DNA from 4 places in the Delftia sp. WSY_7 genome. Region 1 is predicted to be linked to each of the others. Evidence: predicted binding sites of a transcription regulator. Region 1 holds the regulator's gene; each other region holds the start of a gene.
What was found. The regulator FNR, encoded in region 1, switches genes on or off when oxygen is low (the NO sensors DNR and NnrR bind a similar motif). The targets are predictions, from matches to a motif close to TTGATNNNNATCAA.
Positions count from the first base shown of each region.

Region 1 (7,711 bases):
TCTGGGGCATGTCGCACAAAGACGGCGCAGTCCGTCAATAAGGACAGGGGGCGGCGCTGCGGCGCCGCCTTTTTGCCTTTTGAGTTTTCAGATATTCCAAAAAATCAAGGAACCCACCATGAAGCCCGAGAACGGGGATGATGCCGGGAAGCCTCCCCGCAAAGTCATTCCGATCACGCCTGCCGACCCGGACCCGGGCCAGCTGGTGTCGATGTTCGAGTCCGAGAAGAAGGTCTACCCGCGCTCCATCAGCGGTGTCTTCGCACGCTGGCGATGGGCTCTGGTGTTTCTCACCCAACTGGTTTTCTATGGCCTGCCCTGGCTGGAATGGGGGCAGCGCCAGATGGTGCTGTTCGACCTGGGTGCGCGGCGCTTTTACCTGTTCGGGCTGGTGCTGTACCCGCAGGATTTCATCTACCTGGCGGGCCTGCTGATCATCTCGGCGCTGGCGCTGTTCCTGTTCACGGCCGTGGCCGGTCGCCTGTGGTGCGGCTTTTCCTGCCCGCAGACGGTCTACACCGAAATCTTCATGTGGGTGGAGCGCAAGGTCGAGGGCGACCGCAGCGCGCGCATGCGCCTGGACAAGAACGGCTGGACCTTTGAAAAGCTCTGGAAGAAGTCGCTCAAGCAGTTGCTGTGGATTGCCATTGCCCTGTGGACCGGCTTCACCTTCGTGGGCTACTTCGTGCCCATCCGCGAGCTGGGCGGCGAGCTGCTGGCGCTGCAGGGCAGCTGGCAGGTCTTCTGGGTGCTGTTCTACGGCTTCGCCACCTATGGCAACGCCGGCTACATGCGCGAGCAGGTCTGCAAGTACATGTGCCCCTATGCGCGCTTTCAGAGCGCCATGTTCGACCGCGACACCATGATCGTCAGCTACGACACGGGCCGGGGCGAGCCGCGCGCGCCGCGCACCAAGAAGGTGGACTACAAGGCCCAGGGCCTGGGCGACTGCATCGACTGCAAGATGTGCGTGCAGGTCTGCCCCGTGGGCATCGACATCCGCAACGGCCTGCAGTACGAATGCATAGGCTGCGGTCTGTGCATAGACGCCTGCAATTCCATCATGGACAAGATGGAGTATCCGCGCGGCCTCATCCGGCTGACCACGCAGAACGCCATGGCCGGCATGTGGCGGCGGGCCCAGGTGCTGCGCCGCATCTTCCGTCCGCGCGTACTGGTCTACTCGGCCGTGCTGATCGGCCTGAGCATGGCCATGATCGTGAGCCTGGCGCTGCGCCAGTCGGTCAAGGTCGACGTGATACGCGACCGGGCGTCGCTGTCGCGCATCGTCGCGGGCGGCAAGCTGGAAAATGTCTACCGCCTGCAGATCATGAATGCCACCGAGCAGGCCCAGCGCTACCGCATCAGCGCCCATGGCCTCGACGGGCTGGAGTTGGCGTCCGAGCAGGAGGTCGAGGTCGGCCCTGCCGAGACGCGCGGCATTGCGGCGCGGCTGCAGATTCCCTACGGTTCCGCCGAGCCGGGCTCGCACACCGTATTCTTCGATATCGATGCCGTGCATTCAGGCGCGGGACGCGCGTCCGAAAAGGCCGTCTTCCTGGTGCCCCGGTGATATGTCTGGCCGGCACCGCCCAGGCTGCGCCGGCTGTTTGAAAGAAAGAGGTTATCCATGTCTTCCAGTCCCGCAGTCTCCGCGCCCGCCACGGCCCCTTCGCATCCGGACGCCGGCAAGCCCTGGTGGAAGTTCGCCCATGTCTGGCTCGTGGTGGCCGGCCCGGCCGCCGTCGTGGTGGCCGGCGTGGTCACGGCCGTCATTGCGATCAATGGCGCCGATCCCGTGATCGATCCTGACTATTACCGCAATGGCATCACCATCAACGAGCGTGCCGATGGCGTGCGCGAAGTGCCCAAGAGCCTGGCGCCCGCGGTCACCGGCCGCAACCACGCGGCCACGCCCGCGCAGGACCATCCCACGGACCGCTGAACGCAGGAAAATGCCGTGCACAAGGCCGCAGTCGCGGCCTTTTTTGTATGGTGGATGGCATCTCCAGCATGCGCGAGGGCCAAGGGTTTCCTACAGGCAGTGCAGGGTGCGCAGGGCTTGGCACGGTGCGAGGGCGGCGCGCACAATGAAAGCCACCCCTCGACAGCTCAAGGAGATCGCTGATGTTGGCCCAACGCTGGATGTGGATTGCCTGGCCGGCCTTTCTGGCCGCCGCCGTGATGGAGATGCTGGTATTCGCCTTCGTGGACCCGCTGGAGCTGCACTGGCTCGGCGACCTGGGCTGGTCGCGGCAGGGAATCTACACGCTGGCCTTCTTCGCCTTCTGGGGCGTGACCATGCTGTCCAGCCTCATGACCACCATGCTGGGACGCTCCACGCACGATCTCAACGACGGCGTGGTCTCCGAGCCGGACCCAAATCTGGCCATGCAGGGCCTGGGGCGCGATTGAACCTGCGTGCACTGCAATGGCAATGAACAAGGCCCGCGACAGCGGGCCTTGTTCATTGCCGGGGGGCGGGGCCTTGCGGCCTCACTGGCACTGCTGGCTGTTGACGATGCGCTTGAGCGCGTCCGTGTCCAGGATGCGCAGATGGCGCTGGCGCACCTCGATGATGTTTTCCTCGGCAAACTTCGAGAAGGTGCGGCTCACCGTCTCCAGCTTCAGGCCCAGGTAGCTGCCGATTTCCTCGCGCGTCATGCGCAGCACCAGTTCCGACTTGGAAAAGCCCCGGGCGTGCAGGCGCTGCACCAGGTTGAGCACGAAGGCGGCCAGGCGCTCCTCGGCACGCATGCTGCCCAGCAGCAGCATCACGCCATGCTCGCGCACGATCTCGCGGCTCATGACCTTGTGCACATGGTTTTGCAGGGCCGTGACCTCGCGCGACAGGTCCTCCAGCTTGTCGAAGGGCATGACGCAGACCTCGGCGTCTTCCAGCGCGACCGCATCGCAGGTGTGGTGGTCGTTGACGATGCCATCCAGGCCGATGATCTCGCCGGCCATCTGAAAGCCCGTGACCTGGTCGCGCCCGTCCTCGGTGGCCACGCAGGTCTTGAAGAAGCCCGTGCGGATGGCGTACAGCGAGGTGAAGGACTCACCGTTGCGAAACAGCAGGCCGCCGCGCTTGACCTTGCGGCGCGTGGCCACGATGTCGTCGATGCGCTGCATCTGCTCGGCATCCAGGCCCATGGGCATGCACAGCTCGCGCAGGTTGCAATTGGAACAGGATGCTTTGATGGTCTGAAGGTTCATGGAGTAAACATCAGCGGCGCAGCAGTGCGCCGGCGGTGACCTCGTGGATGGCGATGAGTTGGATCAAATTGTCGCAGCACTGCCGCGAACAACTCTTGATATGAGTCAAGGACGCGGCCAATGGGCTGCGGCACAGTGGACGACATTAGAGGAAAAAACCCATGACCGCTGTCACCCCAGAGCTGCTGCGTCGCTTCGACGTACCGGGGCCCCGATACACCTCGTTCCCCACGGCCGATCGTTTCGTGGAGGCTTTCGGTGCTGAAGACTATATCCTGGCACTTGAGCACCGCAAATCGAGTACCGCAGCGCGAGCCATGCCTTTGTCGCTGTATGTGCATGTGCCGTTCTGCGAGTCGCTGTGCTACTACTGCGCCTGCAACAAGATCGTGACGCGCCACCACGATCGCGCGGCCGTCTACCTGGACTACCTGGCGCGCGAGATGGCCTTGCACACGGCCCATTGCGGCAAGGGCCAGGCCGTCAGCCAGCTGCACCTGGGCGGCGGCACGCCCACCTTCTTCTCGGACGATGAGCTGCGCACGCTGATGGCCCTGCTGCGCGAGCATTTCAAGCTGGAGCCGGGCGGCGAATACTCCATCGAGGTCGATCCGCGCACCGTCAGCGTCGAACGCCTGGCCGTGCTCAAGGAGCTGGGCTTCAACCGCCTGAGCTTCGGCGTGCAGGATTTCGACGAACAGGTGCAGATCGCCGTGCACCGCGTGCAGCCGGCCGAGCAGGTGTTCGCGCTGGTGGCAGCGGCACGGCAGCTGGGCTTTGCCTCCATCAACGTGGACCTGATCTACGGCCTGCCCAAGCAGACGCCCGAGTCCTTCGAGCGCACGCTGGCCCAGGTCAATGCGCTGCGGCCCGACCGCATCGCGCTCTATGCCTATGCCCACCTGCCCGAGCGCTTCAAGCCGCAGCGGCGCATCGCGGCCGAGGACCTGCCCCAGGGCGCCGACAAGCTGGCCATGCTCTCGCGCTCCATCGCGGCCTTCATGGAGGGCGGCTATGTCTACGTGGGCATGGACCACTTCGCCTTGCCCGAGGACGCGCTGGCCGTGGCCAAGCGCCAGGGCCGGCTGCATCGCAACTTCCAGGGCTACAGCACCCAGCCCGACTGCGACCTGATTGCGCTGGGCGTGTCGGCCATCGGCAAGGTGGGGGCCAGCTACAGCCAGAACGCCAAGACGCTGGAGGAGTACTACGACGCCATCGACGCCGGCCACCTGCCCGTGGTGCGCGGCCTGGCACTGTCGCGCGATGATCTGGTGCGGCGCGCCGTCATCATGGCCATCATGTGCCAGGGCGCCGTGCTGTTCGAGCCCATGGAGCAGGCCTGGCTGCTGGGCTTTCGCGAGTACTTCGCCCCCGAGCTGGCGGCGCTTCAGGACCTGCAGGCCAAGGGGCTGGTGCAGATCAGCGACGAGGGATTCCAGGTCACGCCCATGGGCTGGTACTTCGTGCGTGGCGTGGCCATGCTGTTTGACCGATATCTGCAGGCCGACAAGAACCGGGCGCGGTTTTCGAGGATCATCTAGGCCCCATGCTGTTGTCGCTGCTCTGGACCGCTTTGATCATGGGGCTCGTCGGCGGGCCCCATTGCCTTGCCATGTGCGCCGCGCCCTGCGGCGTGGTCACGGGCGGGGCGGGGCAGGGCACGGTACAGGGTGGTGGGCAGGTGGTCGCCGTCCATGGACTGCAAAGCCGGCTGTGGCTGCGCACGGCGCTGTTCCATAGCGGGCGGCTGGCCGGCTATGCCAGCCTGGGCGCTGCCTCGGCGCTGGCCATGGAAAGCCTGTCCTGGCTCACCAGCCAGACCACGGCGCTGCAGCCGTTCTGGACGCTGACCCATGTCGCCGTGATGGCCTGGGGCCTGGCCATGATGGTGCAGGCCCGCCAGCCCGCCTGGCTGGAGTCTGCGGGCCGCGCCGCCTGGCGGCGCGTGCAGCCCTGGGTGTCCGCCCCTGGCGGCACGCTGGCGGCGGGCTATGCCTGGGCGCTCATGCCCTGCGGACTGCTGTATTCGGCCGTGCTGGTCGCCGCGCTCAGCGGTGGCCCCTTGCAGGGCGCATCGGCCATGGTGGCCTTTGGCGTGGGCAGCGGGCTGTGGCTGGTGGCCGGCCCCTGGCTGTGGCGGCTGGGCCGCCAGCGCCTGAACGGTCTGCGTGCCGAATGGGGCACGCGGCTGGCCGGCCTGATGCTGGTGGGCGTGGCCGTGTGGGCGCTGTGGATGGACCTGATCTACAAGCCCAGTCTCTGGTGCCGATGAACAACAGCGGGGGACAGACTTGGTCCTGAGGGTCGCGGATTGCCTGCAAGGCCCTCAGAACTGGAGATAATGCCCGAATCATCGGCTTACATTTGCCGATTCCTTCAGCCTCGGGGCCGTTGCCGCGCGTGAACCATTCCGTCCTCATCGATATCCGAGACCTCCGTCCGGGCATGTTTGTCCAGCTCGATGTTGGATGGCTGAACCATCCTTTTCCGGTCAGCAGCTTCAAGATCACCTCCAGCGCACAGATCCAGACCCTGAAATCCCTGGGCCTGGAGGCGGTGCGCTGCGTTCCGCACAAAAGCGACGCCTGGCCGGCCGAGGTGCGCACTCCGCCGCCGCAGCCGCTGCCCGCTGTGGCGGCCGCCGCAGCCGAGCCCGCCGAGGAACCTGCACCCGCAGCGCCGCTGCTGCTGTCCGTGCCCAACTGGCGCGGCCGGCTGGAGGACTGCAATGCGCGCTTTCAGAAGGTGGAGCGTGGCTATGTGGCCATCGAAACCACCCTTGCCAGCGCGCCCGAGCAGGCGCGCATGCCCACCGAAGCCCTGGTCGACGGCTGCCTGGCCGAACTGGCCGGCCCGCAGGACGTGGCGATTCACCTCCTGTCCGATGGCGTGGGCAGCAACCAGAGCGTGCATGCCGTCAACGTGACCGTGCTCGGCCTGCTGCTGGGCCGGGCCCTGGGCCTGGAGGCTGCGCTGCTGCGCGACCTGGGCCTGGCGGCGCTGCTGCACGATGCCGGCAAGCCGGTGGCCGGCGCCGAGGGCATGCACGGCCTGGCCCTGGAGTCTTCCGTGCCCGACGCGCTGCGCGACCGCTACGAGCGCCATGTGGGTGAATCGGTGGCCATCGCCATGCGCATGGGCCTGTCGGCCCAGGTCACCACCGCCATCGCTCAGCACCATGAATGGGCCGACGGCACGGGATTCCCGCTGAGCCTGGTGGCCGAGGACATGGAGCTCACGGGCCAGATCCTGGCCCTGGTCAACACCTATGACCGCCTGTGCAATCCCGGCGATGCGCAGACGCCGCACACGCCGCACGAGGCGCTGTCCATGCTGTTCAGCCGGCTGCGCGACAAGTTCGCCGCGCCCGTGCTCAATGGCTTCATCCGGATGATGGGCGTGTTCCCGCCGGGCTCGGTGGTGGAGCTGACCGATGGGCGCCATGCCATGGTCATGTCCGTCAATGCATCACGGCCGCTCAAGCCTTCGGTGATGGTCCATGACGCCAGCGTGCCGGCCGCCCAGGCGCCCGTGCTGGCGCTGGAGCTGTTTCCCGCGCTGGGCATACGCCGGGGCGTGGCTCCTGCGCAGTTGCCGCGCGACGCGCTGGACTATCTGTCGCCGCGCCGGCGTGTCTGCTATTACTTTGAACGGGCGGTGGAATTGGATCCGCCGAAGGTGGCGTCTTGAACAAGCAAGCGCTCAACCGCGCCTGGCCCCGCCTGCTCGATGCCCTGCAGGAGGCGCTGTGGCTGATCGATGCCCGCAGCCTGAAGGTGCTGCGCGCCAACGCCGCCAGCGAATCCGTCACCGGCTATGAGACCGATGCCGCCGTGGGATTGCCCGTGCAGGTGCTGGCCGCCACGCCGCAGCAGCAGGCGTTCTGGAGCGACCCTTTCAACTGGCAGGCCGGCGCCCAGTTCATTTCCGAGGTGCGCCGTGCCGACGGCCAGCTGGCGCCCGTGGAGATGCGCGTGCGCGCGCTCGACGGCGAGGTGCTCCTGGTCAGCATGCTGGACCGGCGCGAGCAGGCGCTGCACGAGGCCGAATTCGAAAGCCTGCTGGGCGAGTTGCGCGCCACGCTGGAGTCGGCGGCCGACGCCATCCTGGTGTGCGATCCCGATGGCCGCATCCGCGCCTTCAACCACCGATTCGCCACGCTCTGGGGCATTCCCGAGGCGTTGCTGGTGCGCCGCAACGACGCGGCCATCCTCGATCACCTGGCCGGCCAGGTGCGCGATGCCGAGTCCTACGCGCAGCAGTTGAAGCTGCTGTCGGCCCAGCCCCTGATGGAAGCGTCCGACGTACTGGACCTGCGCGACGGCCGCATCCTGGAGCGCCGCGCCGTGCCCCAACTGCGCCGGGGCCTGCCCATGGGGCGCATTTTCTCCTTCCGCGACATCACGGCCGAGGCCCAGACCCAGGCGGGCCTGGAGCTGGCTGCGCGGGTCTTCGAGTCCAGCCTGGACGGCATCTTCATCGCCGATGGCCA
Region 1 covers NZ_JBICLB010000001.1:131,143-138,853, reverse strand. The annotation lists gene ccoP (cytochrome-c oxidase, cbb3-type subunit III) at 1-41, shown strand, start outside; gene ccoG (cytochrome c oxidase accessory protein CcoG) at 119-1,573, shown strand; gene ACF8ME_RS00705 (FixH family protein) at 1,631-1,945, shown strand; gene ACF8ME_RS00700 (hypothetical protein) at 2,128-2,415, shown strand; gene fnr (fumarate/nitrate reduction transcriptional regulator Fnr) at 2,497-3,216, opposite strand; gene hemN (oxygen-independent coproporphyrinogen III oxidase) at 3,378-4,760, shown strand; gene ACF8ME_RS00685 (sulfite exporter TauE/SafE family protein) at 4,766-5,491, shown strand; gene ACF8ME_RS00680 (HD-GYP domain-containing protein) at 5,665-6,909, shown strand; gene ACF8ME_RS00675 (bifunctional diguanylate cyclase/phosphodiesterase) at 6,906-7,711, shown strand, end outside.

Region 2 (7,711 bases), on a different contig from region 1:
CGCTGTTCGCGCCGCTGGTGGTGATGGCGGCGGGCGGCATGGACCGGCGCCGCATCCTGTGCGGACTGCTGGCCCTGCTCGTGCTGGCCAACCTGGCCTCGGCGCTGGCGCCGTCGCTGATCTGGCTGCTGGCCGCGCGCGTCCTGGTGGGCTTTTGCATGGGCGGCATCTGGGCAATCGCGGGCGGGCTGGCGGCACGGCTGGTACCCCAGGCGTCGATGGGCCTGGCAACCTCCATCATCTTTGGCGGCGTGGCGGCGGCCTCGGTGCTGGGCGTGCCGCTGGGCGCGCTGATCGGCGATTTCGCGGGATGGCGCTGGGCATTCGGTGGCATGGCAGGCTTCAGCGCACTGGTGCTGGCGCTGCACATGGCCGTTCTCCCCGCCCTGCCTGCCACAGGCTCGGCCAGCCTGCGCCAATTCAGTCATCAGCTGGCCAACCGCAGGCTGCAGGCCGGGCTGGCACTGACGCTGCTGCTGGTGGCCGGGCATTTCATGTCCTTCACCTTCGTGCGCCCGCTGCTGCTGACGGTGTCCGGGTTCGATGCGCAATGGATGAGCGCGCTGCTGCTGGCTTACGGCATCGCGGGCATTGCGGGCAACTTCCTGGCGGGCATCATCGCGGCGCGCCGCACGGTGCCGAGTCTGGCGGCGATCGCCCTGGGCCTGCTGCTGGCGCCTGTGCTGTTCCTGTCCGTGGGCGACTCGCCAACCGGTGGTGGCGCCGTGCTGCTGGTCTGGGGCCTGGCCTACGGCGGCGTATCGGTGGGACTGATGACCTGGATGATGCAGGCTGCGCCACGCGCCGTGGAAATTGCCACGGCGCTGTACGTTGGCGTCTTCAACATCGGTATTGCGCTGGGCTCATGGGCAGGCGGCCAGCTGGTCGATGGCTGGGGGCTGCACGCCACGCTCTGGCTGTCTGGCGGCTTGGCCGCTGCGGCCTTGCTGCTGTCTGCGGCCATGGGATTGGTTGGGACTGGAAGCAAAGCAGATTGGGGCCATCAACAGGCAAAGAATCACCAAGTCTGAATTACGCAGGAACTTCAGGACAAGTCCTATGTCACCTCGGAAATATCCTGAAATATTTCGGAATTTTCCTTGTCATCCACAGCGGAAATTCGCGCAATTACCAATGCACAATCCAAGCCTTGCCCTCACGGATTCGCATCGCTCGTGACCCCGTATTCCGCTTGATGGAAGGATATGCAATGAACGAACTTCAGACACGGCTTATCGTCGTGTGTGTGCTAACCCTTGTCGTCGTCATGCTCGTTTCCAAATACAAGATAGTGAAGCCATCGACTTCATCGAAAAACAAGCTGGTTTTCAAGGCATCCCTCTTCATTGCCATTTCTTTCGGGGCATTTGCAGCACTCTGGAATAAGTTCTGACACTCGATCCATGAGATGGATTTTCTTGCGAGCGCAAGAGGGGCGCTGCCGCCCGGCAAGCCAGGTGAGGCCGTGAGGCCATCAGGCCGTTAACCCCCCGTTAATTCCCCGCTGCCAGCATCCACGGCCTGTCAGCCCGCATGGCTGAAACTCCCTTCCATGCATCTCCGGTCATCCCCTCTTCTTTCGTCCTTCCTGCCCTTGCTTGCCGGCCTGCTGCTGGCGCCTTCGCCTGTTCTTGCCGGAGCGGCAGAGCCTGGCGGGCCGTCAGCGCTATCGGCGCTGGGCGCCTGGCTGCACCTGCCCGCCAGCCTGGCGCTGGGGCCGCTGGTCCTGCCGGTGGGCGTGGTGGTGGCCATGCTGGCCTGGCTGCTGGCGCAGTGGCTGGCGCGCAGGAATGAAAGGCGCACGGGCCAGGCCGTGGATGCGCTGCTGTGGCAAAGCACCCTGGCCGGCCTGCTGGCGGCGCGCCTGGCCTATGTCGCGCAGTGGTGGGCAGAGTACGCGCCTGCTCCCTGGGATTGGGGCGGGATGCCGGCCTTCGCAGGCCGCATCATCGATATCCGCGACGGGGGATGGAACCTGTGGGCCGGCCTGCTGGCCGCGCTGCTGTACATGCTGTGGCGCAGCCGCCGCTCCCCGGTGCTGCGCCGCGCCACAGGGCTGGCGCTGGGCGCGGGGGCGGCCCTGCTGGTGCTGGGCAGCCTGCTGCAGGCGCTGCCCTCCGCAGATGCACCGGCCCTGCCGGCCTTCACCCTGGTCAACGGACAGGCGCAGCCGGTCTCTCTGCAGCAGTTGCAGCAGGCCGATGGCAGGCCCATGGTGATCAACCTCTGGGCCACCTGGTGCCCGCCTTGCCGGCGCGAGATGCCGGTGCTGGCCCAGGCCCAGCAGCAGCGGCCCGATGTGCGCTTCATCTGGATCAACCAGGGCGAGCCAGCCGAGGCCGTGATGGGCTACCTGCAGCGCGAGCAGGCGACGGCCCCGCTGCCGCTGGCCCAGGTGCTGTTCGACCCGCAGCAGCAGGCCGGCCGGCACTGGCGCCAGCGGGGCCTGCCTTCCACCTATTTCTATGGCGCCGACGGCCGGCTGTGCGGCATGCGCATGGGCGAGCTGTCGCGCGCCAGCCTGGCCCAGCATCTGAAGGAATGTTCATGAGCGCTTCCCCCCTGTTCCCCCTGCCTGCACTGGCAGGAGCCCTGGCCCTATCGGCAGCCTTGGCCCTGCCGGCTGCGGCGTCCGAGGTGCCATCGGAGGATTTCCTGGCCCAGCAGGGACTGACCCTGGTGGGACCGCTGCCGGCCGTGGGTGGACTCAAGGCCTGGGCCGCCTACCGCGACCGCCAGCCCGTGCCCATCTACCGCATGCCTGACGGCAAGCACTGGGTGCTGGGCACGGTGATCGACGCCCAGGGCCGCGACGTGAACGCCCAGGCCCTGCAGGCCGCCGTGCAAAAGCCCATGGGCGAGCAGCTGTGGAGCGATGTGCAGCGCGCCCAGTCCATCCCGGATGGCCGCGCCGACGCGCCGCGCACGGTCTATGTGTTCACCGACCCCAACTGCCCCTATTGCAACCAGCTGTGGAACGATGCCCGGCCCTGGGTGGAGAGCGGCCAGGTGCAGTTGCGCCACATTCTGGTGGGCATCCTCAAGCCCAGCAGCGAGGGCAAGGCCGCCGCCATGCTGACCGCGCGCCAGCCAGAGCAGGCCCTGGCCGAGCACGCACGTGCCTATGCCAAGGCCGGCCGCGCCAGCGCAGAAGGCGCGGGCGCCACGCCGCTGGCCCCGGTGCCGCAGGCCACGCGGCAGGTGCTGGCCAGCCATGCCTCGCTGATGTCCACCTGGGGCCTGCGTGCCACGCCGGCCCTGGTCTGGAAGGATGACAAGGGAGTGGTGCAGGTACGCACCGGCCTGCCACCGGGCCTGCTGGAAGAGGTCATGGGGCCGCGTGGCAGGAAATGATGAGGACGACCATGAGCACAAGCCGTTGTCCCGCCGCTTCCACCGCTTCCACCGCCTCCAGCGACTGGAGCGACCTGTTCCCCTCCCGGCCGGATGCGCCGCCGCTGCGCATCGTGCTGCATGCGCCCACACCCGGCGCCCTGGCCCGTGCGCGCAGCAATCTGGCCAACCTGCGCCAGGACCGGCCCGGTGCCGAGGTCCGCATCGTCATCAACGGCCCGGCCGTCGAGGCGCTGCTGGACGCCGCGCCGGGCACGCCGCAGCATCTGGATGCAGAGGCCCTGGCCCATGTGCTGGTCTGCCCGAACACGCTCAAGAAGCTGGGCCGCGAGGCGCCTGCCGGCATGCGCGTGCTGCCGCAGGGCGGCATCGAGTCACTGGCCCTGCTGCAGCAGTCGGCCTGGTGCTACGTGCGCTGCTGAGCGGCCTGCGCCAGCGAGGCCAGGCAGCGCGCCTGCCATTGGTATTCAGGCTCGAACGATTCGCGGTCCGTGACGGCGCCGTGGCCGCCCTCGCCATAGACCATGGCGTAGGCCGCATAGTCGGCCGCCTGCAGCGCCCGGCCCGCCAGGCCGTGGGCCGTGGCATAGGTGGCGGACACGGCGGCATGGCCGCAGCCGTCGAGGGAGCGCGATCCCTGGTGGTGGTTGGCCAGGCTGGCGGCCTCGCGGGCCAGGCGGTCCAGCTCCTGCCTGTCGATCTGGCCGTCCAGGTAGCGGCGAAGGCCTTGTGCGCAGCGGATGACGTCCGGGTCTTCCAGCAGGTGCGAGATACGGTCCACGCAGGCCTGTGTGAATTGCAGCCTCAGGTGCTCGCCGGCTTCGGCGGCAAGGTCCAGTTCCGAAGCAAGGCTGTTCAGGGCATGGTTCATGGAGAACTCCTTGGCAGTGGCGACACAAGCAGCGTAGACCGGGGCCGCGCACGGAAACAAGAGGGTGATTTCCGATACGCGCCCCGCATACCCGAGGAATGCAGTCACCCTGTTAACCCCGTCTTAATCCCTGCGCCACACGCTATGGACTGCCTTGGGTGCCTGTCCATGGCAGGCAGTCGGTGGCGCTTTGCAAGCCCATTGCTTGACTCACATCAAGCCGCCAAGGCCCTGAATTTCATATATTAAATTCAATATAAAAAGCATATTTTTAATGCTTTATTGAGTTTGAGCGACCACCCTCCGTGGCCGCAGGACGATGAAAGACAGGCCATGCCAAAAACATCCCGCGCCGGCAGCGGCTGCAACGACTGCAGCTGCAAGCCCTCCTCCCAGGACATCCCCGCCCGCACCGCCGCCCATGCGCAGCCCGCCGCCGGCAAGCGCGGCTTCCTGCAGGACCTGCTGGCCGCCGCCATGGCGGCCGTGGCCCTGCCCGTGGCGGCGGCCGCGCCCGGCACCCCCGGCTTTCAACCGCCGCGCCGCCCCGGCGAGGCCGGCAGGCGCTACGGCATGCTGGTGGACCTGCGCCGCTGCATAGGCTGCCAGGCCTGCACGGTGAGCTGCTCCATGGAGAACCTGCCGCCGCTGGGCCAGTTCCGCACCACGGTGCTGCAGTACGAGGTGCAGCACGCGGGCAACGAGGAACTGCCGCCGGCCATGCTCAACCTGCCGCGCCTGTGCAACCACTGCGACAACCCGCCCTGCGTGCCGGTCTGCCCGGTGCAGGCCACCTTCCAGCGCAGCGACGGCATCGTGCTGGTGGACAACGAGCGCTGCGTGGGCTGCGGCTACTGCGTGCAGGCCTGCCCCTATGACGCGCGCTTCATCAACCACGAGACGCAGACCGCCGACAAGTGCACCTTCTGCGAGCACCGCCTGGAAGCCGGCCTGCTGCCGGCCTGCGTGGAAAGCTGCGTGGGCGGCGCCCGCGTGATCGGCGATCTCAACGACGAGGGCAGCGAGATCCGCCAGCGCATGCGCGAGCACGCCAAGGACCTCAAGGTGCTCAAGCCCGCCATGGGCACGGACCCGCATGTGTACTACCTGGGATTGCCCGACGCCTTCGTCGACGGCGTGGACGGGCAGGCCAGCGTGCGGCTGGTCACTTCCCACTGAACGCAAGGAGCACCCCATGCACATCGTCGAACTCCTGACCCCCGCCTACGAATCGGCCTGGCTGCCCTGGGCCGTGCAGTACTTCTTCCTGGCCGGCATTGCCACGGGCGCCGCCCTGCTGGCCGCCGCCTGCGCCTGGGCGCCGCGCGGCAGCGCCATGGCGCGCCTGCTGCCGGCCGCCGTGCTGGTGCTGGCCGTCAGCGCCATCGCCGCGCCCGTGTCGCTGCTGGCCGACCTGCACCAGCCTGCGCGCTTCTGGCATTTCTATGCGCACTTCACGCCGTGGTCGTGGATGTCGGTGGGCGCCCTGCTGCTGCCGGTCTTCGTGGGACTGGCGCTGGCCTTCGTGCTGGCCTGGTGGCTGGGCCGGCCGCAGTGGCTGCGCTGGCTGGCACCGCTGCTGGCCGTGTCGGCGCTGACCATCACCGCCTATACCGGCGCCGAGCTGATGGCCGTGCGCTCGCGCCCGCTGTGGAACACGCTGTGGGTGCCGCTGAACCTGGCACTCACGGGCTGGCTGGCCACGGTGGGCTGCATGCTGGTGACGGCGCGCTTTCTGCCCGCCCGCCACCGCCCCGATGCCGGCGCCCTGCAGGCCCTGCGCGTGCTGGGCCTGGCGCTGGCGCTGTGCCTGCTGGCCATGGCGGCGGTCTGGGCCGTTGCCGGCTGGCTGGGCCAGGGCCGCTCCTTCCAGGCGGCGCTGCAGCTGTGGCAGCAGTTTCCGGTCTGGCGCCTGAGCATGCTGGGCTCGGCCGTGGCCGGTGCCGCCCTGCTGTGGGCCCTGGTGCGGGGCGGGCAGCGCATGGCCTGCCCGCGCTACACGCTGGCCCTGGGGCTGGGCCTGGCCGCCGCGGCCTGGGCCTTCCGCTGGGCGCTGTTCATGGGCGTGCAAGGCGTGCCCAAGTACGGCGCGGGCCTGTACATCTACCACATGCCGCTGGGCGGCGACGGCCTGCTGGGCATGCTCGGCGTGGCCGGCCTGTGCATTGCACTGGTGCCGCTGGCCACCTGGGCGCTGGAGCTGTTTCCCGCGCGCTCGGCCACGGCCCGCGCCGTCTGACACCGTCGCCCTGACGACCCCTTACCCATTCACGGAGCGCGGCCCGCCACCGGCCGGCCGCGCCACAGAAAGCCTTTCATGACCGACAAGAAGAAACTCCCCCAAGCTCCCGAAGATTCCCTGGATGCCGAGGCCGCCCGCCGCCGCCTGCTGCTGCGCGGCGGACTCACCGCCGGTGGGCTGGCCGCCTTTGCGGCCGGCTACGGCGAGACGCTGGCACGTGGCGCCAAGGGCCTGGTCGCAGGCACCTCGGGCACGCCCACGGCCAGCGCCACGCGCGGCAATTCGCTGACGCCCGAGTTCCGCATCGACCCGGCCACGGGCGCGCTCGCCACACAGCCCGGCCAGGTGGTCAGCCCCTCCAGCTGCCTGGGCTGCTGGACGCAGTGCGGCGTGCGCGTGCGTGTCGATACCGCCAGCAACCGCATCCTGCGCGTGGCAGGCAACCCCTACCACCCACTGGCCACCACGCGCCCGGCCGCCATGGAAGAATCCGTGCGCGAGGTCTACGCCAAGCTGGGCAAGGAGCTGGGCCTGGAGGGCCGGGCCACGTCCTGCGCGCGCGGCTCGTCCATGCTGGAGCACCAGAACGCACCGCACCGCGTGCTCACCCCGCTCAAGCGCGTGGGCCCGCGCGGCAGCGGTCGCTGGCAGAGCATTTCCTTCGAGCAACTGGTGCAGGAAGTCTGCGAGGGCGGCGATCTGTTCGGCGAAGGCCAGGTCGAGGGCCTGCGCGCCATCTGGGACACCAAGACGCCGCTGGACGCCGACAACCCCGAGTTCGGCCCGCGCTCCAACCAGTTGCTGGTGACCGACGCCTCCAACGAAGGCCGCGCCCAGCTGCTGCGCCGCTTTGCAGGGCCGTCCTTCGGCACCGTGAACGTCAGCAACCACGGCGCCTACTGCGGCCAGAGTTTTCGCGTGGGTGCGGCAGCGGCCCTGGGCGACCTGCCCGGCATGCCGCACGGCAAGCCGGACTGGAGCCATGCCAGCTTCGGGCTGTTCATAGGCGCGGCGCCCGCGCAGTCCGGCAACCCCTTCCAGCGCCAGGGCCGCGAACTGGCCGAGGCCCGCTCGCGCGACGACAACCGTTTCCGCTACGTGGTGGTCTCGCCCGTGCTGCCGACCTCGTCCAGCCTGGCTGCCGGCAGCGGCAACCGCTGGCTGGCCGTCAAGCCGGCCAGCGACCTGGCCCTGGCCATGGCGCTCATCCGCGTCATCCTGGACGAGGCGCGCCATGACACGGG
Region 2 covers NZ_JBICLB010000014.1:119,646-127,356, forward strand. The annotation lists gene ACF8ME_RS06815 (MFS transporter) at 1-1,031, shown strand, start outside; gene ACF8ME_RS06820 (hypothetical protein) at 1,211-1,393, shown strand; gene ACF8ME_RS06825 (TlpA family protein disulfide reductase) at 1,553-2,551, shown strand; gene dsbG (thiol:disulfide interchange protein DsbG) at 2,548-3,354, shown strand; gene ACF8ME_RS06835 (hypothetical protein) at 3,366-3,776, shown strand; gene ACF8ME_RS06840 (hypothetical protein) at 3,761-4,225, opposite strand; gene dsrO (sulfate reduction electron transfer complex DsrMKJOP subunit DsrO) at 4,559-5,404, shown strand; gene nrfD (NrfD/PsrC family molybdoenzyme membrane anchor subunit) at 5,421-6,464, shown strand; gene ACF8ME_RS06855 (tetrathionate reductase subunit A) at 6,543-7,711, shown strand, end outside.
Region 2: dsrO (sulfate reduction electron transfer complex DsrMKJOP subunit DsrO) is a predicted target of FNR. The motif match lies at 4,431-4,444, and genes of this name have one in related genera.

Region 3 (7,711 bases), 110 kb from region 1:
CTGATCGACACCGTGAGCGTGAACCTGGCGGCCAACCTGGTCGGGCCGGCCTATGACTTCTCCGCCCTGGCGCCCAGGAAGATCAGCTACCGCGTGGGCGGCTACATGACGGTGGCCATTGCCATCGTGATGATGCCCTGGAAGATCCTGGAATCGACCGAGGGCTACATCTTCACCTGGCTGATCGGCTACTCGGCACTGCTGGGGCCGATCGCGGGCATTCTGATGGTGGACTACTTCCTGGTGCGCAAAAAGCAGCTGGTGGTGGAAGACCTGTACAGGGAAGAGGGCGTCTACAGCTACTCCAACGGCTGGAACTGGGTCGCCGTGGCCGCCTTCGCCCTGGGCGTGGCGCCCAACCTGCCCGGCTTCCTGCACGCAGCGTTCCCCGCTGCATTCCCGAACGTGGGTGATTTCTTCAAGCATGCCTATGACTACGCATGGTTCATCGGCCTGTTCATTGCCGGCGTGGTGTACCGCATCGGCATGGCAGGCCAGGTGACCAAGGGCGCTCCCGCGCTGAGCAAGGCATAGGCCGGACCAACCAACAGGAGGCATGACGCTATGGGTCAATCACAGGGTTCGGTATGGGTGCGTGGCGGCACGGTGGTGAATGCAGACCGGCAAGAGAAGGCCGACGTGCTGTGTGTGGATGGGGCGATCGCGGCCGTGGGGCCGGATGTGGCGGCCCTGGTGCCGGCCGGGGCACAGGTGATCGATGCCTCGGGGCAGTTCGTCATGCCCGGCGGCATCGATCCGCACACCCACATGCAACTGCCCTTCATGGGCACGGTCACGGCCGATGACTTCTACACCGGCACGGCGGCGGCGCTGGCCGGCGGCACGACCAGCATCATCGACTTCGTCATTCCCGATCCGCAGGAGCCGCTGCTGGACGCCTACCGCAAATGGCGCGGCTGGGCCGAGAAGGCTGCGGCGGACTACTCCTTCCACGTGGCCGTCACCTGGTGGAGCGACAGCGTCCATGCCGACATGGGCACGCTGGTGCGCGAGGAGGGCATCAACAGCTTCAAGCACTTCATGGCCTACAAGAACGCCATCATGTGCGACGACGAAACCCTGGTGAACAGCTTCAAGCGCGCGCTGGAGCTGGGCGCCATGCCCACGGTGCATGCCGAAAACGGCGAGCTGGTCTACCTGCTGCAGCAGGAAGTGGCCAAGATGGGCATCACCGGGCCCGAAGGCCACCCGCTGGCCCGCCCGCCCATGGTGGAGGCCGAGGCGGCCAACCGCGCCATCGCCATCGCCGGCGTGCTGGGCGTGCCCATCTACGTGGTGCATGTCAGCTGCACCGAGGCGGCGCAGGCCATTGCCGCGGCCCGTGCACGCGGCCAGCGCGTGTATGGCGAAGTGCTGGCCGGCCATCTGGTGATCGACGAAAGCGTGTACCGCGACCCCGACTTCGCCAAGGCGGCCGCCCACGTGATGAGCCCGCCCTTCCGGGCCAAGGGCCACCAGGAGGCCTTGTGGCAGGGCCTGCAGTCGGGCCAGCTGCACACCACGGCCACCGACCATTGCACCTTCTGCGCCGCGCAGAAAGCCATGGGCCGGGACAACTTCGCCAAGATCCCCAACGGCACCGGCGGCGTGGAGGAGCGCCTGGCCGTGATCTGGGATGCGGGCGTGAACACCGGCCGGCTGACGCCCAGCGAATTCGTGGCCATCACCTCGGCCAACACGGCCAAGCTTTTCAACATCTATCCGCGCAAGGGCCTGGTCGGCGTGGGCGCCGATGCCGATCTGGTCGTATGGGACCCTGCCGCCACGCACACCCTGTCGGTCAAGACCCAGCATTCCAAGGGCGACTACAACATCTTCGAGGGACGCACCGTGCAAGGCATGCCCAGCCACACCATCAGCCAGGGCGTGGTGGCCTATGCGCAGGGCGATCTGCGTGCCGAGAAAGGCAAGGGGCGCTATATCAAGCGCCCTGCCTTCGGCCCCAACTTCGACGCGGTGCAGCGCCGCGCCGCCACGCTGCAGCCCACGGCCGTGGCGCGCTGAAGCCCGCATGACAAGGAGACCGCAATGGATACAGATACCCAAGTGAAGCAGGGCATCGCGCAGCTGCGCGTCAACGGAAGCCGGCTGTGGGATTCACTCATGGAGCTGGCCCGGATCGGCGCCACGCCCAAGGGCGGCGTCTGCCGCCTGACGCTGACCGACCTGGACCGCCAGGGCCGTGATCTGGTGACCCGCTGGGCGCGCGAGGCGGGCATGACGGTGACCATCGACAAGATCGGCAACGGCTTCATGCGCCGGCCCGGGCGCGACAACAGCCTGCCGCCCATCATGACGGGCAGCCACATCGACACCCAGCCCACGGGCGGCAAGTTCGACGGCAACTACGGCGTGCTGGCGGGGCTGGAGGTGGTGCGCACGCTCAACGACCACGGCATCGAGACCGAAGCGCCCATCGAGGTGGCCTTCTGGACGAACGAGGAAGGCTCGCGCTTCGTGCCGGTAATGATGGGCTCGGGCGTGTTCGCCAAGGCCTTCACGCTGGAGCATGCCTATGCGGCCACCGACTCCGAAGGCAAGACCGTCAAGGGCGAGCTCGAGCGCATCGGCTATGTGGGCAGCCAGGAACCGGGAGACCACCCGATCGGCGCCTACTTCGAATCCCATATCGAGCAGGGCCCGGTGCTGGAGGACAACGCCAGGACCATTGGCGTGGTCACCGGCGTGCTGGGCATCCGCTGGTATGACTGCGTGGTCACGGGCATGGAGGCCCATGCCGGCCCCACGCCCATGGCCCTGCGCAAGGACGCGCTGCAGGTGGCCGCGCAGCTGATGCAGGAAGTGGTGGCCTGCGCCCACCGCCATCCGCCCCACGGGCGCGGCACGGTGGGCATGGTGCAGGTCCATCCCAACAGCCGCAACGTGATCCCGGGGCAGGTCAAATTCAGCATCGACCTGCGCAACGCCACCGATGCCGACTGCGAAGCCATGGACGCCGACATCCGCGCCGTGGCCGACCGCATCAGCCGGGAGACGGGCCTGCCCATAGCGATCAACCTGGTGTCCAGCTACCCCGCCCAACCCTTCCATGCCGACTGCGTGGATGCGGTGGCGCGCGCCGCCAAGGCCCTGGGCTACTCGCACATGCCCGTCGTCTCGGGCGCCGGGCATGACGCGGTCTACATGGCGCGGCTGGCGCCGGCCGGCATGGTCTTCATCCCCTGCAAGGACGGCATCAGCCACAACGAGATCGAGGACGCCACGCCCGCGGACATCACCGCAGGCTGCAATGTGCTGATGCACGCCATGCTGGAACGCGCCAGGGTGGCGGGTTGATCCAAAAATCTGCGCAACTTGCCCGGAAGCCCTGTTTTGCACTGCTATACTTGCGGCTTCAACAAACGACAGGCGCGTAGCTCAGCTGGTTAGAGCACCACCTTGACATGGTGGGGGTCGTTGGTTCGAGTCCAATCGCGCCTACCAAACAAAGCAGTCTCACCAGGGGCTGCAAAAAAGAAATCCCGCTTCAAGCGGGATTTTTTTTGCCCCAACGGTTGCATGGCGGCCATTTGCCGTGTCGCATGCGTTGATCCCCATCAGGGTTACTGCTGCGCCGGGTGCTGCAGGTGCTGCCTAGAATCTGTTGCAGTGCAATAGCCGATTGCCCGCACGAGCCGGTGCAAGCAGGCGCAAACAGGTACAGCAGGTACAAGAGGAGAAGCATTGCAATGCAAGAGACGACAACAGCCGCCGCCCCCAGCGCACAGCGCGTGATCAAGAAATACCCCAACCGCCGTCTCTACGACACCAACACGTCCTCCTACATCACGCTGACGGAAGTCAAGCAGCTCGTGATGGGCAACGAGCCCGTGGTGGTCAAGGACGCCAAGACGGGCGAAGACCTCACGCGCAGCATCCTGCTGCAGATCATTCTGGAAGAAGAGGCGGGCGGCGCCCCCATGTTCTCCGAGACCGTGCTGGCCAACATCATCCGTTTCTACGGCCACGCCATGCAGGGCTACATGGGCTCCTACCTGGAAAAGAACGTGCAGATGTTCACCGACTTCCAGAACAAGCTGGCCGAGCAGGCCCAGGGCACCTCGCCCGAGGCCTGGAGCCAGTTCATGCGCATGCAGCCGCCCGCCATGCAGAACATGATGAGCAGCTACATGGAGCAGTCGCAGAACATGTTCGCCCAGATGCAGGAGCAGATGCAAAAGCAGACCGAGCAGATGCTGGGCGCGCTCGGGATCAAGCGCAATAGCTGAGCTTGCAGGGATAAGTTCGGGGGCGGTTTACCAAGTTCGCGCAGAACTGGGACAATATCGCCCCTATGACCCCCACGAGCGACGCAACAACCATGACAACCCCTGCCGGCGCGGCCGCTCCGCGCGTGGGATTCGTCTCCCTCGGGTGCCCCAAGGCACTCACGGACTCCGAACTCATCCTTACCCAGCTCAGCGCCGAGGGCTACCAGACCTCCAAGACCTTCGAGGGCGCTGACCTGGTGATCGTCAACACCTGCGGCTTCATCGATGACGCCGTGCGCGAGAGCCTGGACACCATTGGCGAGGCGCTGGCCGAGAACGGCAAGGTCATCGTCACCGGCTGCCTGGGCGCCAAGGCGGGCAAGGATGGCGGCAACCTGATCCAGGAAGTGCACCCCAGCGTGCTGGCCGTGACCGGTCCGCACGCCACGCAGGAGGTGATGAATGCCGTCCACACCCATCTGCCCAAGCCGCACGATCCCTTCATCGACCTGGTGCCGGGCGCCTTTGGCGAGGCGGGCATCAAGCTCACGCCCAGGCACTACGCCTACCTGAAGATTTCCGAGGGCTGCAATCACCGCTGCACCTTCTGCATCATTCCCTCCATGCGCGGCGACCTGGTCTCGCGTCCGGTGGGCGACGTGCTCAAGGAGGCGCGTGCGCTGTTCGAGGGCGGCGTCAAGGAGCTGCTGGTGATCAGCCAGGACACCTCGGCCTATGGCGTGGACGTGAAGTACCGCACAGGCTTCTGGGACGGCAAGCCGGTGAAGACACGCATGCTCGAACTGGTGCAGACGCTGGCCGAGATCGCCGAGCCCTATGGCGCCTGGGTGCGCCTGCACTATGTCTACCCGTACCCCAGCGTGGACGAGATCATTCCGTTCATGGCCACGGGCCGCGTGCTGCCCTATCTGGACGTGCCCTTCCAGCACAGCCATCCCGATGTCTTGAAGCGCATGAAGCGCCCCGCCAACGGTGAAAAGAACCTGGAGCGCCTGCAGCGCTGGCGCGAGATCTGTCCCGACCTGGTGATCCGCTCCACCTTCATCGCCGGCTTCCCCGGCGAGACGGAGCAGGAGTTCGAGCACCTGCTGCAGTTCCTGCGCGAGGCGCAGATCGACCGTGCGGGCTGCTTTGCCTACAGCCCGGTCGAAGGCGCTGCCGCCAACGAGATTCCCGGCATGCTGCCCCTGGAAGTGCGTGAGGAGCGCCGCGCGCGCTTCATGGCCGTGGCCGAGGAGGTTTCCACTGCGCGCCTGCAAAAGCGCGTCGGCCAGACCATGCAGGTGCTGGTGGACAAGTCCGTGGGCCTGGGCAAGAAGGGTGGCGTGGGCCGCAGCTATGCCGATGCCCCCGAGATCGACGGCCTGGTGCACCTGCTGCCGCCCGAGAAGGCCAGCAAGACCTACAAGGTGGGCGACTTCGTCAAGGCGCGCATCGTGGGCACGCAAGGCCATGACCTGGTGGGCCAGCCCGTGTAAGCCTGCCGCTCTGCCATCTCCCGAAAACGGGCAAGGTTCTCCTTGCCCGTTTTTTTGTCTTTTCCGGACCAGTGCCTGATATCGATCAAGGCGGCCGGACCTCTTCGCTGAAATGCTGTACCTACTTTGACGCAAAGAAAGGATGGCGCGAATGAACAGGACCATGAAGGCCGCCGTGGTGCGGGAGTTTGGCAAGCCGCTCACCATCGAGGAAGTCCAGGTGCCCAGGCCCGATCCCGGCCATGTGCTGGTGAAGATCGAGGCCTGCGGCGTCTGCCATACCGACCTGCACGCGGCGAAGGGCGACTGGCCCGTCAAGCCCAATCCGCCTTTCATTCCCGGCCACGAAGGCGTGGGCTACGTGGCCGCCGTGGGCGCGGGCGTCACCCATGTGAAGGAGGGCGACCGCGTGGGCATTCCGTGGCTGTACACGGCCTGCGGCCATTGCGAGCATTGCCTGGGCGGCTGGGAGACGCTGTGCGAGCAGCAAAAGAACACCGGCTACTCCGTCAACGGCGGCTTTGCGCAGTACGCGCTGGCCGATGCCAATTTCGTGGGCCTGCTGCCCGGCAGCGTGGACCTGATCGAGATCGCGCCCGTGCTGTGCGCGGGCGTCACGGTCTACAAGGGCCTGAAGGTCACCGACACCAGGCCCGGCAACTGGGTGGTGATCTCGGGCATCGGCGGCCTGGGCCACATGGCCGTGCAATATGCCAAGGCCATGGGCCTGAACGTGGCGGCGGTGGACGTGGATGACGACAAGCTGGCGCTGGCCCGGCGCCTGGGCGCACAGGTCACGGTCAATGCCATGACCACGGACCCGGCGGCCTATCTGAAAAAAGAGATCGGCGGCGCGCACGGCGCCCTGGTCACGGCGGTCTCGCCCAAGGCCTTCGAGCAGGCGCTGGGCATGGTGCGGCGCGGCGGCACGGTATCGCTCAACGGCCTGCCGCCCGGCAGCTTCCCGCTGCCCATCTTCAACATGGTGCTCAGCGGCGTGACGGTGCGCGGCTCGATCGTGGGCACGCGGCTGGACCTGCAGGAGTCGCTGGATTTCGCGGCCATGGGCAAGGTCAAGGCTACCGTGTCCACCGACCGGCTGGAGAACATCAACGACATCTTCGCGCGCATGCATGAAGGCAAGATCGAAGGGCGCGTGGTGCTGGACCTGAACGCCTGACGCTTTGCCCACCCCCAAAAAAACAGGCTTCCCTCGGGAAGCCTGTTTTGCATGGCGCACGCCTTACACCATGCGGCGGATCGGGCGCTTCTTCCAGACCAGCTTGTAGTAGGCGGTCTGCAGGCACAGCGTCAGGGTGTAGGACAGCGGAAAGGCCATCCAGATTCCCATCAGCCCGAAGCTGCGGCTCAGCCACCATGCCATGGGCAGCTCCAGCACGGCGAGCACCGTGATGGTGATGGCCGTGGGAATGACCACATCGCCGCTGGCACGCATGATGGACGACAGGGCAATGAAGCAGCCCAGCAGCAGGCCGCTCCACAGCACGATGTACAGCAGCTCGATGGCCAGCACCAGCACCTGCTCGTCGGTGATGAACATGCCCAGCAGCGGCCGCGCGAACAGGCTGCCGATCAGGGCCAGGGCGGCGCCCAATGCCAGGTTCATGCGGATGGCCGTGGCCGTGATGGCGCCCAGGCGCTCGCTGCGTCCCGCGCCAATGGCCTGGGCTCCGAGGATGGAGGCCGTGATGGCCACCGAAATGACCGGGAACTGCGCAAACGAGTTGATCTGGTTGACCGCACCGTAGGCTGCCGTGGCGCTGGAGCCGAAGCCGTTGACCAGCGACACGACGACCAGCCCGGCCATGGACGAGGCGATCATCTGCACGCCCGTGGGAATGCCCACGCGCAGGATGCTCTTGAGCAGGGTCCGGTCAATGCGCATGGCCTTCCACAGCGCGGCATTGGGTGCCAGCGGGCTGGCTATGCGGCGCAGCCGCCAGCCCAGCCAGGCCAGGG
Region 3 covers NZ_JBICLB010000001.1:26,099-33,809, reverse strand. The annotation lists gene ACF8ME_RS00170 (NCS1 family nucleobase:cation symporter-1) at 1-534, shown strand, start outside; gene hydA (dihydropyrimidinase) at 565-2,025, shown strand; gene ACF8ME_RS00160 (Zn-dependent hydrolase) at 2,050-3,318, shown strand; tRNA gene ACF8ME_RS00155 (tRNA-Val) at 3,389-3,465, shown strand; gene phaR (polyhydroxyalkanoate synthesis repressor PhaR) at 3,711-4,250, shown strand; gene rimO (30S ribosomal protein S12 methylthiotransferase RimO) at 4,343-5,731, shown strand; gene adhP (alcohol dehydrogenase AdhP) at 5,883-6,911, shown strand; gene ACF8ME_RS00135 (MATE family efflux transporter) at 6,975-7,711, opposite strand, start outside.
Region 3: adhP (alcohol dehydrogenase AdhP) is a predicted target of FNR. The motif match lies at 5,807-5,820, and genes of this name have one in related genera.

Region 4 (7,711 bases), on a different contig from region 1:
CGTGGCCGGCGTGGATGTCGTGTGCAGCCATTTACAGCACCCCCATCAGATAAACAAAAGTGAAGACGCCGATCCAGACCACGTCCAAGAAGTGCCAGAACATCGACAGGCACATCAGGCGGCGGTTGTTCTCGTGCGTCAGGCCGTGCTTGTTGATCTGGATCATCAGCGTGACCAGCCAGATCAGGCCGAAGGTCACGTGCAGGCCGTGGGTGCCCACCAGCGTGAAGAACGAGGACAGGAAGGCGCTGCGCTGAGGGCCAGCGCCCTCGTGCAGCAGGTGGGAGAACTCATAGAGTTCCAGGCCCAGGAAGCACAGGCCGAAGAGGCCGGTGATGGCCAGCCACATCTGCGTGCCGCCCAGCTTGCCCTGCTGCTTTTGCAGCATGGCGAAGCCGAAGGTGATGGACGACAGCAGCAGGAAGGCCGTGTTCATCGCCACCAGGGGCAGGTCGAACAGCTGGGCGCCCGTGGGGCCTGCAGCGTAGTTGCGGCCCAGCACGCCATAGGTGGCGAACAGCGCTGCAAAGATCAGGCAGTCGCTCATCAGGTAGAGCCAGAAGCCCAGAGCGGTGCCGTTTTCGGGGTGGGGCTCCTCGGCGAGGTGGTACTCACGCGGGGCCAGGGCGGCAGCGCCGCCTGCGGTGTAACGGATATCAGACATGACGTGCCAGCTGTTGTGTGCGCAGTTCTTCCGTGGCCGCGACTTCCGCGGCGGGGATGTAGTAGTCGCGCTTGTAGTTGAACGTGTGGATGATCGACGCCAGCACGGTGGCGGCGAAGGACACGATGGCCAGGGGCCACATGTGCCAGATCATCGCGAAGCCGAAGACCGTGGACAGCGCAGCGATCACGACACCGGCGCCGGTGTTGGCGGGCATGTGCACGGGCTTGAAGCCGGTCAGCGGACGCTGGTAGCCGTGCTTCTTCATATCCCACCAGGCATCGATCTCATGCACCACGGGCGTGAAGGCGAAGTTGTACTGGGGCGGGGGCGAGGATGTGGCCCACTCCAGCGTGCGGCCTTCCCATGGATCGCCGGTTTCGTCACGCAGCTGGTCGCGCTTGAAGTAGCTGACCACGAGCTGCATCAGGAAGCTGCCGATGCCCAGGGCCACCAGGCCTGCGCCGCAGGCGGCGATGATGAACCAGATCTGCAGCGAGGGGTCCTCGAAGTGGTTGGCGCGGCGCGTCACACCCATCAGGCCCAGCACGTACAGCGGCGTGAAGGCCACCCAGAAGCCGACCAGCCAGAACCAGAAGGAGCACTTGCCCCAGAACTCATCGAGCTTGTAGCCGAAGGCCTTGGGGAACCAGAAGTTGATGCCGGCGAACACGCCGAACACCACGCCGCCGATGATCACGTTGTGGAAGTGGGCGATCAGGAACAGGCTGTTGTGCAGCACGAAGTCGGCCGGGGGAACGGCCAGCAGCACGCCGGTCATGCCGCCGATGGCGAAGGTGCACATGAAGCCCACGGTCCACAGCATCGGCACGGTGAAGCGGATGCGGCCGCGGTACATGGTGAACAGCCAGTTGAAGATCTTGGCGCCCGTCGGGATCGAAATGATCATCGTCGTGATGCCGAAGAACGTGTTCACGCTGGCGCCCGAGCCCATGGTGAAGAAGTGGTGCAGCCACACCAGGTAGGACAGGATGGTGATACACACCGTCGCGTACACCATGGAGGTGTAGCCGAACAGGCGCTTGCGGCTGAAGGTCGAGACGATCTCGGAGAAGATGCCGAAGCACGGCAGGATCAGGATGTAGACCTCGGGGTGGCCCCAGATCCAGATCAGGTTCACGTACAGCATGGGGTTGCCGCCCAGGTCGTTCGTGAAGAAGTTCGTGCCGACGTAGCGGTCCAGCGACATCAGCACCAGGGCTGCGGTCAGGATGGGGAACGAGGCCACGATCAGCGCGTTGGTGCACAGGGCAGTCCAGGTGAAGACGGGCATCTTCATCAGGTTCATGCCGGGTGCGCGCATCTTGATGATGGTCACGATCAGGTTGATGCCCGACAGCGTGGTGCCGACACCGGCCACCTGCAATCCCCAGATGTAGTAGTCAAGCCCCACCCCCGGGTTCTGCGCCCCCAGGTTGGACAGGGCCAGCCAGCCGGAGGTGGAGAACTCGCCCAGGAACAGCGAGATCATCACCAGCACGGCGCCGCCCGTGGTCATCCAGAAGCTGAAGTTGTTCAGGAACGGGAAGGACACGTCGCGGGCGCCGATCTGCAGCGGCACCAGGTAGTTCATCAGGCCGGTCACGAAGGGCATGGCCACGAAGAAGATCATGATCACGCCGTGGGCCGTGAAGATCTGGTCGTAGTGGTGCGGAGGCAGGTAGCCCAGGTTGTCGCCGAAGGCCATGGCCTGCTGCAGGCGCATCATCAGCGCATCTGCGAAGCCGCGCAGCAGCATGACCAGACCGAGGATCATGTACATGATGCCGATCTTCTTGTGGTCGATGCTGCACAGCCAGTCGCGCCACAGCGGGCCCCACAGGCGGAACTTGGTGAGAAGGCCCAGCACGCCGAGGCCGCCGAGCACCACGGCGATGAAGGTCACCAGCACGATGGGCTCATGCGCCATCGGGATGGAGTCCCAGGTGATGCGTCCCAGCAGCCAGTGGGCCTGTGCCGGGGAGGTATGTTCAGACATATCGAGTCTCTTAGGTCGTTTTGGAACGGGCGGCGGGCTGGCCGTCGTCCGCTTCCGCTATCTGCTTATTGCTGTGCGCTGGCGGCCGAGCCGTCGCGCTGGTCCAGGAAGGCCACGACGCGGTCGGCGTTTTGCACCGTGCACACATCCTGGGGCAGGTTCATGCCCACGGCCTTGAGATAGGCTTCACCGCCTGCGGCATCGATGGCCATCATGTGGTGCATGCACATCTTGCCTTCCTCGACGCAGCGGTTGAGCACCTTGTCGTACAGGCCTTCGTCCACGGTGGCGAAGCGCTCGACCGGGTTGCGCTCGCTGGGCTTGACCAGATTCAGGTAGGTGTCGCGGTTCAGGGCCTTGCCTTCGGACTTGGCCTTGGCAACCCACTGCTCGAATTCCTCGTCGCTGAGGCCGTGGAACTTGAACGTCATGCCCGAGAAGCCGGCGCCGCTGTAGTGCGATGCCAGGCCGTGGAACACACCGGTCTTGTTGATCACTGCGTTCAGCTCGGTCTGCATGCCGGGCATGGCATAGATCATGCCGGCCAGGTCAGGCACGTAGAAGGCGTTCATCGTCGAGGTGGCGGTCAGCTTGAAGTGGATGGGACGATCCACGGGAGCGGCCAGCTCGTTGACGGTGGCGATGCCCTTTTCAGGGATGAAGAACAGCCACTTCCAGTCCATGGCCACGACCTGCACTTCCAGCGGCTTGACATCGGTGCTCAAGGGCTTGGAGGCCGAGACGCGGTCCAGCGGGCGGTAGGGGTCGAGCTTGTGGGTGCTGATCCAGGTGATGGCGCCCAGCGCGATGATGATCATCAGCGGCACGGACCAGATCACCAGCTCCAGCGTGGTGGAGTGGTGCCATTCGGGGTCGTAGTGGGCCTCGGTGTTCGACTGGCGGTATTTCCAGGCGAACAGCAGCGTGAGGATGATCACCGGGATGATGATGATCAGCATCAGCAAGGTGGCCGTGACCACCAGGTTGCCTTGCTGCGCGGCGATATCGCCGGCCGGGTTGAGCACGACGGCTTTGCTGCAGCCAGTGAGACTGGCTGTCAAAGCGGCCGCGGTGAGCCACGCAGGCCCACGGAGTTCCTTGATTTTTAGCATGCTAGGGGCGCAACAAGAGCGCGTTTACATAGAAACGCGGATTACAAGATCCGGGCAAATGTATTACGAAGTATAAATTTGTCCATTGGACATTTTGTCCAACGTCAAGGAGAAGCCGGGAACTTTCTGCTACCTGGCGGGGCAGGCAGCGAGGTCCCGGCGATCCGGAGGCCGCATTTTTCGGCCGCGCGCAGCAGGAAAAACACCAAGTCCGGTCGAGGTGAAACCGCCTTGCGCCAGATCAAGCGAGGGCGTAGAACGGAGCTGTCAGTGAGACGAGACAAGGAGCATCCATCTATGAGCGGCCTCGACACAACTGCAAGCTTCCCCAACGGAAGCTACGAAAGCAAGGAATCTCTGTCCCGCGCCGACACCCACGAAGATGTCACGCCCAACGAGATCGCCGTCGGCGTGATCCTGGGGCGATCCTCGGAGTACTTCGACTTCTTCGTGTTCGGCATCGCCTGCGTGCTGGTCTTCCCGGCACTGCTGTTCCCCTATCTTTCCAAGCTTGACGGCACGTTGATGTCGTTCGGCATCTTCGCGCTGGCCTTCGTGGCGCGGCCGTTGGGCACGGCGCTGTCCATGGCCGTGCAGCGGCGCTGGGGCCGGGCGACCAAGCTGACGCTGGCGCTCTTCCTGCTGGGCGTGTGTACGGTGGGCATGGCCTTCCTGCCCAGCTACCAGCAGGCGGGCGTGAACGCCATCATCGTGCTGGCGCTGCTGCGCGTCGGCCAGGGCATTGCACTGGGCGGCTCCTGGGACGGCCTGCCGTCGCTGCTGGCCATGTCGGCGCCCCAGAACCGGCGCGGCTGGTATTCGATGATCGGGCAGCTGGGTGCGCCGCTGGGCTTTGTGCTGGCGGCAGGCCTGTTTGCCTTCATCTATGCCCATGTGGATGCCGACGAGTTCCTCAGCTGGGGCTGGCGCTATCCCTTCTGCGTGGCCTTTGCCATCAACGTGGTGGCACTGTTTGCCCGGTTGCGCCTGGTGGTGGGCCAGTCCTACACCGAGCTGCTGGCGCAGCGCGAGCTGGAGCCCATGGGCGTGGTGCCGCTGATGCGCGACGAGGGCCGCAACGTGGTCATCGGCGCCTTTGCAGCCCTTGCCAGCTTTGCGCTCTTCCACCTGGTGACCATCTTCCCGCTGTCCTGGATCTCGCTGTATTCGGACCAGTCGGTGAACCATGTGCTGGGCGTGCAGATCGTTGGCGCCTTCTGTGCGGCCGGCGCCATCATGGTTTCGGGCTGGCTGGCCGACCGGGTGGGGCGGCGCAACACGCTGGGCACCATGGCCTGCCTGATCGGCATCTTCAGCTTTGTGGCTCCCTGGCTGCTGGGCAGCGGCACCACGGGCAACAACGTGTTCATCATCGTCGGCTTCATCCTGCTGGGCCTGTCCTACGGGCAGGCGGCAGGCACGGTGACGGCCAACTTCCCCTCGCGCTATCGCTATACGGGCGCGGCCCTGTCCTCGGACATGGCCTGGCTGGTCGGCGCGGCCTTTGCCCCGCTGGTGGCGCTGGGCGTGTCCTCGCGCTTCGGACTGGTGGCGCTGGGCATCTATCTGCTGTCGGGCGCGCTGTGCACGCTGGCGGCGCTGGGCATCAACCGGGCCATCGAGACGCGCGACTGAACGGGCCCTCGCAAGCCAAAGGCCGGCTCTGCCGGCCTTTTTTGTCGCCGGGCCGCCCCAAGGCAAAAAGCTGGCCCCCTGGGGGCAGCGGACCTTGCGAAGCAGGGGAGCGTGGGGGCATTTTCCGTTGCGGCTCCGCCTCAGGGGTTTTCACCGTAGCGCTGCTTGAAGTCGAATTCGAGCCTGTCGCAGTCCTGCACCGATTCAAACTGCTGCGTCTTGCGCTCGGCCTCTGGCCGCGCGGTTTCCTTGCGGCAGATCTTGATGGTTTCGCGCTCCACCCAGCGCGCCTCGCCTTCGGGCGTGGACAGCAACTGGCCAGCCAGCATGAGCACAGCGAAGAAGGCCACGGGCAGGCCGATGAGCCAGGGCACGATGCGGCTTTTGCCTGGTTGGGCCGGTTTGGCGGAATGAGGCTCGGGTGTCGGTGGTTGCGCCATGGTGTGCTTGCTGTGGTTCCGGCTGGCGATTATCCAGGGCGCCCATCGCGCGCAGTCTGAGCGGGATCAGGGAACGGCGAGATCGCCTGTGCTAGCCATCTCCCCCATCTCCTGCACCAGCCATTTCTCCAGCGCAAGAATGTCGGCCCTGCGGCCCGGATGGGGCGCCACCCACAGCTGCAGGCGCCGAGGTCCGGCCAGTCGCGCTCCGCTGTTGCGCGCGCATGTCAGCGATCCGGCCAGTGACGGGCTGGAGATCGTGCTTAAGGGCGGGCAGATGGGAGGAGAGGCCTTCTTCGGCCAGGTGCGCGATGGAGGGACGGGCAGGGCTCGCTGCCGCGACGATGGGGCAAACCTATAATGCGCGTTGGTCCCGACGGGACACCCTCCCGCCAGGGACAGCGCCCCGCGTGCGCGCTCCGAACTCCTAGACACCATGAGCACACCCACTTTCACCGTTGCCGACATTCGCAAGAGCTTTCTGGACTTTTTCGCATCCAAGGGCCACACCATCGTGGAGTCGAGCCCCCTGGTGCCCGGCAACGACCCGACGCTGATGTTCACCAACTCGGGCATGGTCCAGTTCAAGGACGTGTTCCTGGGTACCGACAAGCGCCCCTACACGCGTGCCACCTCGGTGCAGACCTGCCTGCGCGCAGGCGGCAAGCACAACGACCTGGAAAACGTGGGCTACACCGCCCGCCACCACACCTTCTTCGAGATGCTGGGCAACTGGTCCTTTGGCGACTACTTCAAGCGCGAGTCGCTCAAGTGGGCCTGGGAACTGCTGACCGAGGTCTACAAGCTGCCCAAGGAGCGCCTGCTGGCCACGGTCTACGCCGAGGACGACGAGGCCTACGACATCTGGACCAAGGAAATCGGCCTGCCGCCCGAGCGCGTGATCCGCATCGGCGACAACAAGGGCGGCCGCTACAAGAGCGACAACTTCTGGATGATGGCCGACACCGGCCCCTGCGGCCCCTGCTCGGAAATCTTCTACGACCACGGCGCGCACGTGGCCGGCGGCCCTCCGGGCAGCCCTGACGAAGACGGCGACCGCTTCATCGAGATCTGGAACAACGTGTTCATGCAGTTCGACATGGACGAACAGGGCAACGTCAAGCCGCTGCCCGCCCCCTGCGTGGATACCGGCATGGGCCTGGAGCGCCTGGCCGCCATCCTGCAGCATGTGCACAGCAACTACGAGATCGACCTGTTCCAGGCACTGATCAAGGCGGCTGCGCGCGAGACGCACATTGCCGACCTCGAGACCCCGTCGCTCAAGGTCATTGCCGACCACATCCGCGCCACCTCCTTCCTGGTGGCCGACGGCGTGATCCCGTCCAACGAAGGCCGCGGCTACGTGCAGCGCCGCATCGTGCGCCGCGCCATCCGCCACGGCTACAAGCTGGGCCAGAAGACGCCGTTCTTCCACAAGCTGGTCAAGGACCTCGTGGCCGTGATGGGCGACGCCTATCCCAAGATCCGCGAGCAGGAAGCGCGCATCACCGAAGTGCTCAAGGTCGAGGAAGAACGCTTCTTCGAGACCCTGGCCAACGGCATGGAAATCCTGGATGCGGCGCTGGCCGGTGGCGCCAAGGTGCTGCCCGGCGACGTGGCCTTCAAGCTGCACGACACCTACGGCTTCCCGCTGGACCTGACCAACGACGTCTGCCGCGAGCGCGGCCTGGGCGTGGACGAGGCAGGCTTTCAGGCCGCCATGGAAGAACAGAAGAACAAGGCCCGCGCGGCTGGCAAGTTCAAGATGGACCGCGCCCTCGAGTACACGGGCCAGGCCAATGCCTTCACCGGCTACCAGAAGCTGGCCGAGGCCGCCAAGGTGGTGGCACTGTATGCCGAA
Region 4 covers NZ_JBICLB010000014.1:67,808-75,518, reverse strand. The annotation lists gene cyoD (cytochrome o ubiquinol oxidase subunit IV) at 1-31, opposite strand, end outside; gene cyoC (cytochrome o ubiquinol oxidase subunit III) at 32-664, opposite strand; gene cyoB (cytochrome o ubiquinol oxidase subunit I) at 657-2,663, opposite strand; gene cyoA (ubiquinol oxidase subunit II) at 2,729-3,775, opposite strand; gene ACF8ME_RS06590 (MFS transporter) at 4,073-5,410, shown strand; gene ACF8ME_RS06585 (hypothetical protein) at 5,551-5,784, opposite strand; gene alaS (alanine--tRNA ligase) at 6,287-7,711, shown strand, end outside.
Region 4: cyoA (ubiquinol oxidase subunit II) is a predicted target of FNR. The motif match lies at 3,870-3,883, and genes of this name have one in related genera.